Regions from separate parts of the Phycicoccus ginsengisoli genome, predicted to be linked through region 2. Evidence: predicted binding sites of a transcription regulator. Region 2 holds the regulator's gene; the other holds the start of a gene.
What was found. Region 2 encodes HrcA, which represses chaperone genes, less so after heat shock. Its sites were predicted from a motif close to TTNGCACTCGNNNNNNNCGAGTGCNAA; they were not measured.

Region 1 (3,410 bases), on a different contig from region 2:
GCGCAGCACGGCTGCGGTGCGACCGGCCGCCCGCACGAGCGGGCCGAACCAGACGGCGCACTCCAGGACCTCGCCGGACAGCGAGGTCCACTGCGCCTCCGCCCCGGACGGCAGGGCGTGGTGCGGGAAGGCCGGCGCCAGCTTCACGCCGGTGGCGGGCAGGGCCCGCGCGATCTCCAGCACCTGCTCCCAGCTCGGGGTCATCGAGTCCAGCCCGAACACCCGGCGGGTGCGCCCGCGCACGTCGGCGACCCCGGGCGTACGCCGGGCGGGGTCCAGCCAGGCGCCCACGCCGCGCGCACCCTCGCCCGCCGGCGGGACGAACTCCTCGACGCGGCCGTGGACCGCCGTGGACTCGGGCCAGTGCCGCAGGTTCACCGCCGCGATCGCCGCGGTGACCTCGTCGGCGTCGATGGCCCGGACCCGCAGGTCGAGCCCTGCGATCGCCATGGCGTCGGCGCCGATGCCGCAGCCGAGGTCGTGGACCGTGTGGATGCCGGCCTGCCGGAACCGATGGGCGTGCCGGGCCGCCACGGTCAGCCGGGTCGCCTGCTCCAGCCCGTCGGAGGTGAGGACCATCCCCTGGGCGAACTCGCCGAACTTGTCGACGGCGCGCGCCCGCAGACGGGACTGGTTGAGCGCGGCCGCGACGAGGTCGGCCTCGAACCCGACACCGCGCAGGCGGTCCTGCAGGGACAGGGCCTGTGTCTCGTCGTAGGGCGGGAGCGACTGCAGCAGGCCCCACCCCTCACCCGTGGTGAGCCGTCGCAGCAGGGCCAGGTCCATGCGGGGCATTGTCCCGTACGGCGCGGGGGGCGGTGGGTCAGCGGTCGCGGCGCCACTCGTACGGGGTCGTGGTGGTGACCTTGACCAGCCCGGACCGCTCGAGGATGGGACGGGAGAACTCGGTCGAGTCGCTGTTCACGTAGCGCTTGCCGTGGCGCAGGGCCGAGCGGGCGCGGGCCGAGGTCAGTGCCCGGTAGATGCCCCGACCGCGCCACTGCGGCCGGGTCGCCCCGCCCCAGATCCCCGCGAAGTCGGTGCCCTCGACCGGCTCGAGCCGACCGGCGCTCACGACCTCGCCGCCGGCCTCGGCGACCCACAGCTCCATGTCGTCGCGTGACCGGAGCCGGTGGAGCACCTGCTCCTCGATCTCGGCCGCGAACTCGGGGGAGTCGCCGAACACCTCGGCCTGCATGGCGAGCATCCGGCGGGCGTCGTCCTCGTCCGTGACCTGGCGGACCACGACTCCCTCGGGGAGGTCGACGTCGTACGCCAGCAGGCGGGCCTCGCCGACCATGACCGACTCGGGCTCGTCGGGGACGAAGCCCCGGGCCAGGAGCGCCTCGTGCAGGCCGGGCGCGTGGTCGTGGCCCCGCGTCTTCCACTCGACCCGGGCGATCGACGGGTCCGCCTCGTAGTGGGCGAGGGCCGCGTCCACGAGCTCTCGGACCCGCTGCTCGTCCGCGGGCATGCCGGCGGTGTCGAGGCTGCGGTACGTGATGAAGCCTCTGCCCCCGAGGTAGGTGGCGCAGGCGAGCGGGCCGATCCGCTCGACCGCTGTGGCCGAGGTGACCTCGACCCGGAGCTGCTCGTCGTAGGCGCGCAGCAGCGCGGCGGCGCGGGGGGCGGAGCTGCTCGGGGACGTCGTGCTCAGGGGGTCGGTCACGGCGACGACCCTGCTCGTCGGGGCCACCGCGCCGCAACCGGGTTTCGCCGCGCCCCTTGCGCCCACGGCGGACGCCGGGCCGGGTGTTGGCACTCGAGTTGACCGAGTGCTAACCGGGTGCCTAGATTTGCCGTTGGCACTCCGGTTCGCCGAGTGCTAACGCAGGAGCCCGGCCGATCCCCGCGACGGCGGCCTGACGACTGCGACCGCACAGCATCCACCCGTCCACTCCGACATTCCCGAAGGGGAGGTCACCATCGTGTCGGTTTCCATCAAGCCGCTCGAAGACCGCATCGTCGTCAAGAGCGTCGAGGCCGAGCAGACCACCGCGTCCGGCCTCGTCATCCCGGACACCGCGAAGGAGAAGCCCCAGGAGGGCGAGGTCCTCGCGATCGGTCCGGGTCGCATCGACGACCACGGCAACCGCGTCCCGCTCGACGTCAACGTCGGCGACCGCGTGATCTACAGCAAGTACGGCGGCACCGAGATCAAGCACGGCGGCGAGGAGTACCTCATCCTCTCCGCGCGCGACGTCCTCGCCGTCGTCGGCTGACGACGCACCACACACAGCACGCCCCGGCGGGCCCCGCTGGGGTCGCGCGCGGGGCGTGCTGCGTTGTGCGCAACGCACCCTTCCCCCGTATGCCGGCAGCCCGGCATACCGCCGAACTTCACTGAGAACGAAGGACTTTCATGGCAAAGACGCTGGAGTTCAACGACTCCGCTCGCAAGTCGCTCGAGCGCGGTGTCGACGCGCTCGCGAACGCCGTCAAGGTGACGCTCGGCCCCAAGGGCCGCAACGTCGTCATCGACAAGAAGTGGGGCGCCCCCACGATCACGAACGACGGTGTCACCATCGCCCGCGAGGTCGAGCTGGAGGACCCCTACGAGAACCTTGGCGCCCAGCTCGCCAAGGAGGTCGCCACCAAGACCAACGACGTCGCGGGTGACGGCACCACGACCGCCACCGTGCTCGCCCAGGCGATGGTCAAGGAGGGCCTGCGCAACGTCGCCGCGGGTGCCGCCCCGTCCGGCCTCAAGCGCGGGATCGACAAGGCCGTCGAGGCCGTGTCCGACCAGCTGCTCAAGGTCGCCCGCGAGATCGAGGGCAAGGACGAGATCGCCCAGGTCGCCGCGCTCTCCGCGCAGGACCAGACCATCGGCTCGACCATCGCCGACGCGTTCGACAAGGTCGGCAAGGACGGCGTCATCACCGTCGAGGAGTCCTCGACCGCGACGACCGAGCTCGAGTTCACCGAGGGCATGCAGTTCGACAAGGGCTACATCTCGCCCTACTTCATCTCCGACGCCGAGCGCATGGAGGCCGTGATCGAGGACGCCTACGTCCTCATCAACCAGGGCAAGATCTCCGCGATCGCCGACGTCCTGCCGGTGCTGGAGAAGGTCGTCAAGAGCGGCAAGCCGCTGCTGATCATCGCCGAGGACATCGACGGCGAGGCGCTGTCGACCCTGGTGGTCAACAAGATCCGCGGCACGTTCAACGTCGTCGCGGTCAAGGCGCCCGGCTTCGGCGACCGCCGCAAGGCGATGCTGCAGGACATGGCGGTCCTCACGGGCGGCCAGGTCATCTCCGAGGAGGTCGGCCTCAAGCTCGACCAGGCCGACCTCGACGTGCTGGGCCAGGCCCGCCGCGTCGTCGTCACCAAGGACAACACCACGATCATCGACGGCGCCGGCTCGAGCGACGACGTCACCGGCCGGGTCAACCAGATCAAGGCCG
Region 2 (3,410 bases):
CACGGACGTGGCCGCGACGAGCAGGAGGGCCGCGCGACGCAGCCGTTCGGCCGTGGTGTCCATGGGGCCCTCCTCCCGGGTCCGTCCTGCTGTCCGGCCATCGTACGCCGCGGTCGGGGTGGGCGCCGTGAGCGTGGAGTACGCCGCGAGGGAGTTCGCCGCGGGCGTGGAGTACGCCGCGGGCCGGGCTACCGGCCCTTGAGGGCGTCGCGCAGCTTGCCGAAGAGCCCGTGGTTCGCAGGTGCGAGCCGCCCCTCGGGACGCTCCTCCCCGCGCAGGACCGCGAGCTGGCGCAGCAGCTCCTCCTGCTCCTCGTCGAGGCGCGTCGGGGTCATCACGTTGGCGTGGACGATCAGGTCGCCCCGACCACCGCCGCGCAGGTGGGTCACGCCCAGCCCCCGCAGGGTCACCGCGTCGCCGGCCTGGGTGCCGGGCTTGACCTCGAGCTCCTGGGAGCCGTCGAAGGTGTCGAGCTTGAGCGTCGTGCCGAGCGCGGCTGCCGTCATCGGCAGCTCGACGGTGGCGTGCAGGTCGTCGCCGCGGCGCTGGAACGTCGCGTGCGGACGGACCGACACCTCGACGTAGAGGTCGCCGGCGGGGCCGCCGCCCTGGCCGACCTCGCCCTCGCCCGTCAGCTGGATGCGGGTGCCGGTGTCGACACCGGCGGGCACCTTGATGGTCAGGGTGCGGCGGGTGCGGACCCGGCCGTCGCCCGAGCACTCGAAGCACGGGCTGACGAGCACCTCGCCGTACCCCTGGCAGGTCATGCAGGGACGGCTGGTCATGACCTGGCCCAGGAACGAGCGCTGGACCTGCTGGATCTCGCCCCGGCCGCCGCAGACGTCACAGGTGCGCCGGGACGTGCCGGGCTGGGCACCGTCGCCGTGGCAGGTGGAGCAGACGACGGCCGTCTCGACCGTCAGCTCCTTCTCGGCCCCGAACACGGCGTCGGCCATGTCGATGTCGAGCCGGATCAGGGCGTCCTGGCCGCGGCGCTGGCGCGAGCGCGGACCGCGCTGGGCGGTGCCGGCCCCGGCGCCGAAGAACGCGTCCATGATGTCGCTGAACGAGAAGCCCTGGCCGAAGCCTGCTGCGCCGGCGGCATACGGGTCGGCACCCATGTCGTAGGAGCGGCGCTTCTCGGCGTCCGAGAGCACGTCGTAGGCCTGCGAGACCTTCTTGAACTGCTCCTCCGCCTCCGGGCTGGGGTTGACGTCCGGGTGCAGCGTGCGGGCCTTCTTGCGGTAGGCGCGCTTGATGTCCTCGGCGGTGGCGTCCCGCGAGACGCCGAGGTCCTGGTAGTAGTCGTTCACGAATGTCCTTGTCAGTGGTGCATCGACATGGTCGGGGAACCGGCAACGGTGACGGTCCTGCAGGGGGTGGTGGGCCCGGCGCTCACTGCGCCAGGATCCGGGAGACGTAGGTGGCGACCGCCCGCACGGAGGCCATCGTCGTGGGGTAGTCCATCCGGGTCGGGCCGAGGACGCCCAGGCCCGCGACCAGGTCCGCGCCGGTGCCGTACTCGGTCGAGACGACCGACGTGGACTGCAGCCCGGCGAACGGGTTCTCGTGACCGATCCGTACGGAGACGGCGTCGGAGGTCTCCCGGGCGGTGCCGAGGAGCTTGAGCAGGATCACGTGCTCCTCGAGCGCCTCGAGGACCGGCCCGATGGTGAGCGGGAAGTCCGTGCCCACGCGGGCGAGGTTGGCCGTGCCGGCGAGCACGACCCGCTCCTCGCGCTCCTCGACGAGGGCGTCCTCCAGCGACTGCACCACCGATCGGACGAGGTCGCGGTCGGCCGGGTCGAACTCCTCGGGCAGCGACGAGAGGGCTGCCGACGCGTCGACGAGCCGCTCCCCCACGGCGCGGGCGTTCACCTTGGCCCGGACCAGGCCCAGCGTGGCCTCCCCCTCGGGGGTGGTGAGGTCGGCGCCCGTCTCGATGACGCGCTGCTCGACCCGCCCGGTGTTGACGATGAGCACGACCATGAGCCGCTGGCCGCCCATCGGCACGAACTCGATGTGCCGGACGGAGGACCGGGTCAGCGACGGGTACTGCATCACCGCGACCTGGCGGGTCAGCTGGGCGAGCAGGCGCACGGTCCGGTCGACGACGTCGTCGAGGTCGAGCGCGCCCTCGAGGAAGTGGACGATGGCCGCGCGCTCGGCGGCGGACATCGGCTTGACCGAGCTGAGCCGGTCGACGAAGAGGCGGTAGCCGGCGTCGGTCGGCACCCGGCCGGCGCTGGTGTGCGGGGCCGCGATCAGCCCCTCCTCCTCGAGCACGGCCATGTCGTTGCGGACCGTCGCCGCGGACACCCCCAGGTGGTGGCGCTCGAGCAGCGCCTTGGACCCGACCGGCTCGGACGTCTCGACGTAGTCCTGGACGATGGCGCGCAGCACGGCGAGGCGACGTTCTTCGCTCATGGCGCTCCTGTCGTTCGGCTGGCACTTCGGCCGCGGGCGGGGCCGTCCGCGGCAGCTCCCCACGTTGGCACTCACACCCTCGGAGTGCCAAGTCTATGTCGTCCGGCGCGTCGCGGCCGCATCGACCGGCGCGTCCCTGTGGCCGGCCGGCGCACCCGGCATACCCTTCCCCGGTGCCCGACCGCTATGGCTCCGACGTGCTCTCCACCGACTGGCGTAAGCCCCCCCGCGGGCGCGGGACGGAGGTGGAAGCCGAGACGGGTCTCGTCGTCGAGGACGTCGAGACCGGCTGGTGCGGCGCGGTCGTGCGGGTGGAGAAGGCCGGCGGTATGCGGGTCGTGCACCTCGAGGACCGGCGCGGCCGGGTCAAGGGGTTCCCGCTCGGGCCCGGCTTCCTGCTCGACGGCGCCCCCGTCGTCCTGACACCCCCCACCGCGGCGGCCCGGGCCGAGCTCGCGGCGGCGAAGCAGGCGTCCTCACGCACCGCCTCGGGGTCGCGCGCCGTCGAGGGCGCGCGCGCCAAGGTGGCGAGCGGGTCGCGGATCTTCGTCGAGGGCCGCCACGACGCCGAGCTCGTCGAGAAGGTCTGGGGCGAGGACCTGCGGATCGAGGGCGTCGTCGTCGAGATGCTCGACGGCGTCGACGACCTGTCCGCGGCGATCCGCGACTTCTCCCCCGGGCCGGGGAGGCGGATGGGTGTGCTCGTCGACCACCTCGTGCCAGGGACCAAGGAGCACCGGGTCGTGGAGGAGGCGCGCCGGCTGCGGCCGTATGCCGCGCACGTGCGGATCCTGGGCCACCCGTACGTCGACGTGTGGCAGAGCGTGCGCCCCGAGCGGCTCGGTCTCGAGCAGTGGCCGGTCATCCCCCGCGGCACCTCGTGGAAGCACGGCATCTGCGCCCACCTGGGCTGGGCGCACGACGAGCAGGCCGACATCGCCCGGGCGTGGAAGCAGATCCTCGGGACGGTCCGCAGCTACGCC

Region 1: a site for HrcA is predicted at 1,756-1,782, ahead of groES (co-chaperone GroES). Genes of this name have one in related genera too.

What each region holds. Positions count from the first base shown of each region.
Region 1 is NZ_BAAGYN010000013.1:30,116-33,525, reverse strand. It holds gene ACYVDO_RS18150 (class I SAM-dependent methyltransferase) at 1-786, opposite strand, end outside; gene ACYVDO_RS18145 (GNAT family N-acetyltransferase) at 824-1,669, opposite strand; gene groES (co-chaperone GroES) at 1,929-2,222, shown strand; gene groL (chaperonin GroEL) at 2,363-3,410, shown strand, end outside.
Region 2 is NZ_BAAGYN010000009.1:154,219-157,628, forward strand. It holds gene ACYVDO_RS15565 (hypothetical protein) at 1-63, opposite strand, end outside; gene dnaJ (molecular chaperone DnaJ) at 189-1,313, opposite strand; gene hrcA (heat-inducible transcriptional repressor HrcA) at 1,396-2,427, opposite strand; gene ACYVDO_RS15580 (DUF3097 domain-containing protein) at 2,601-3,410, shown strand, end outside.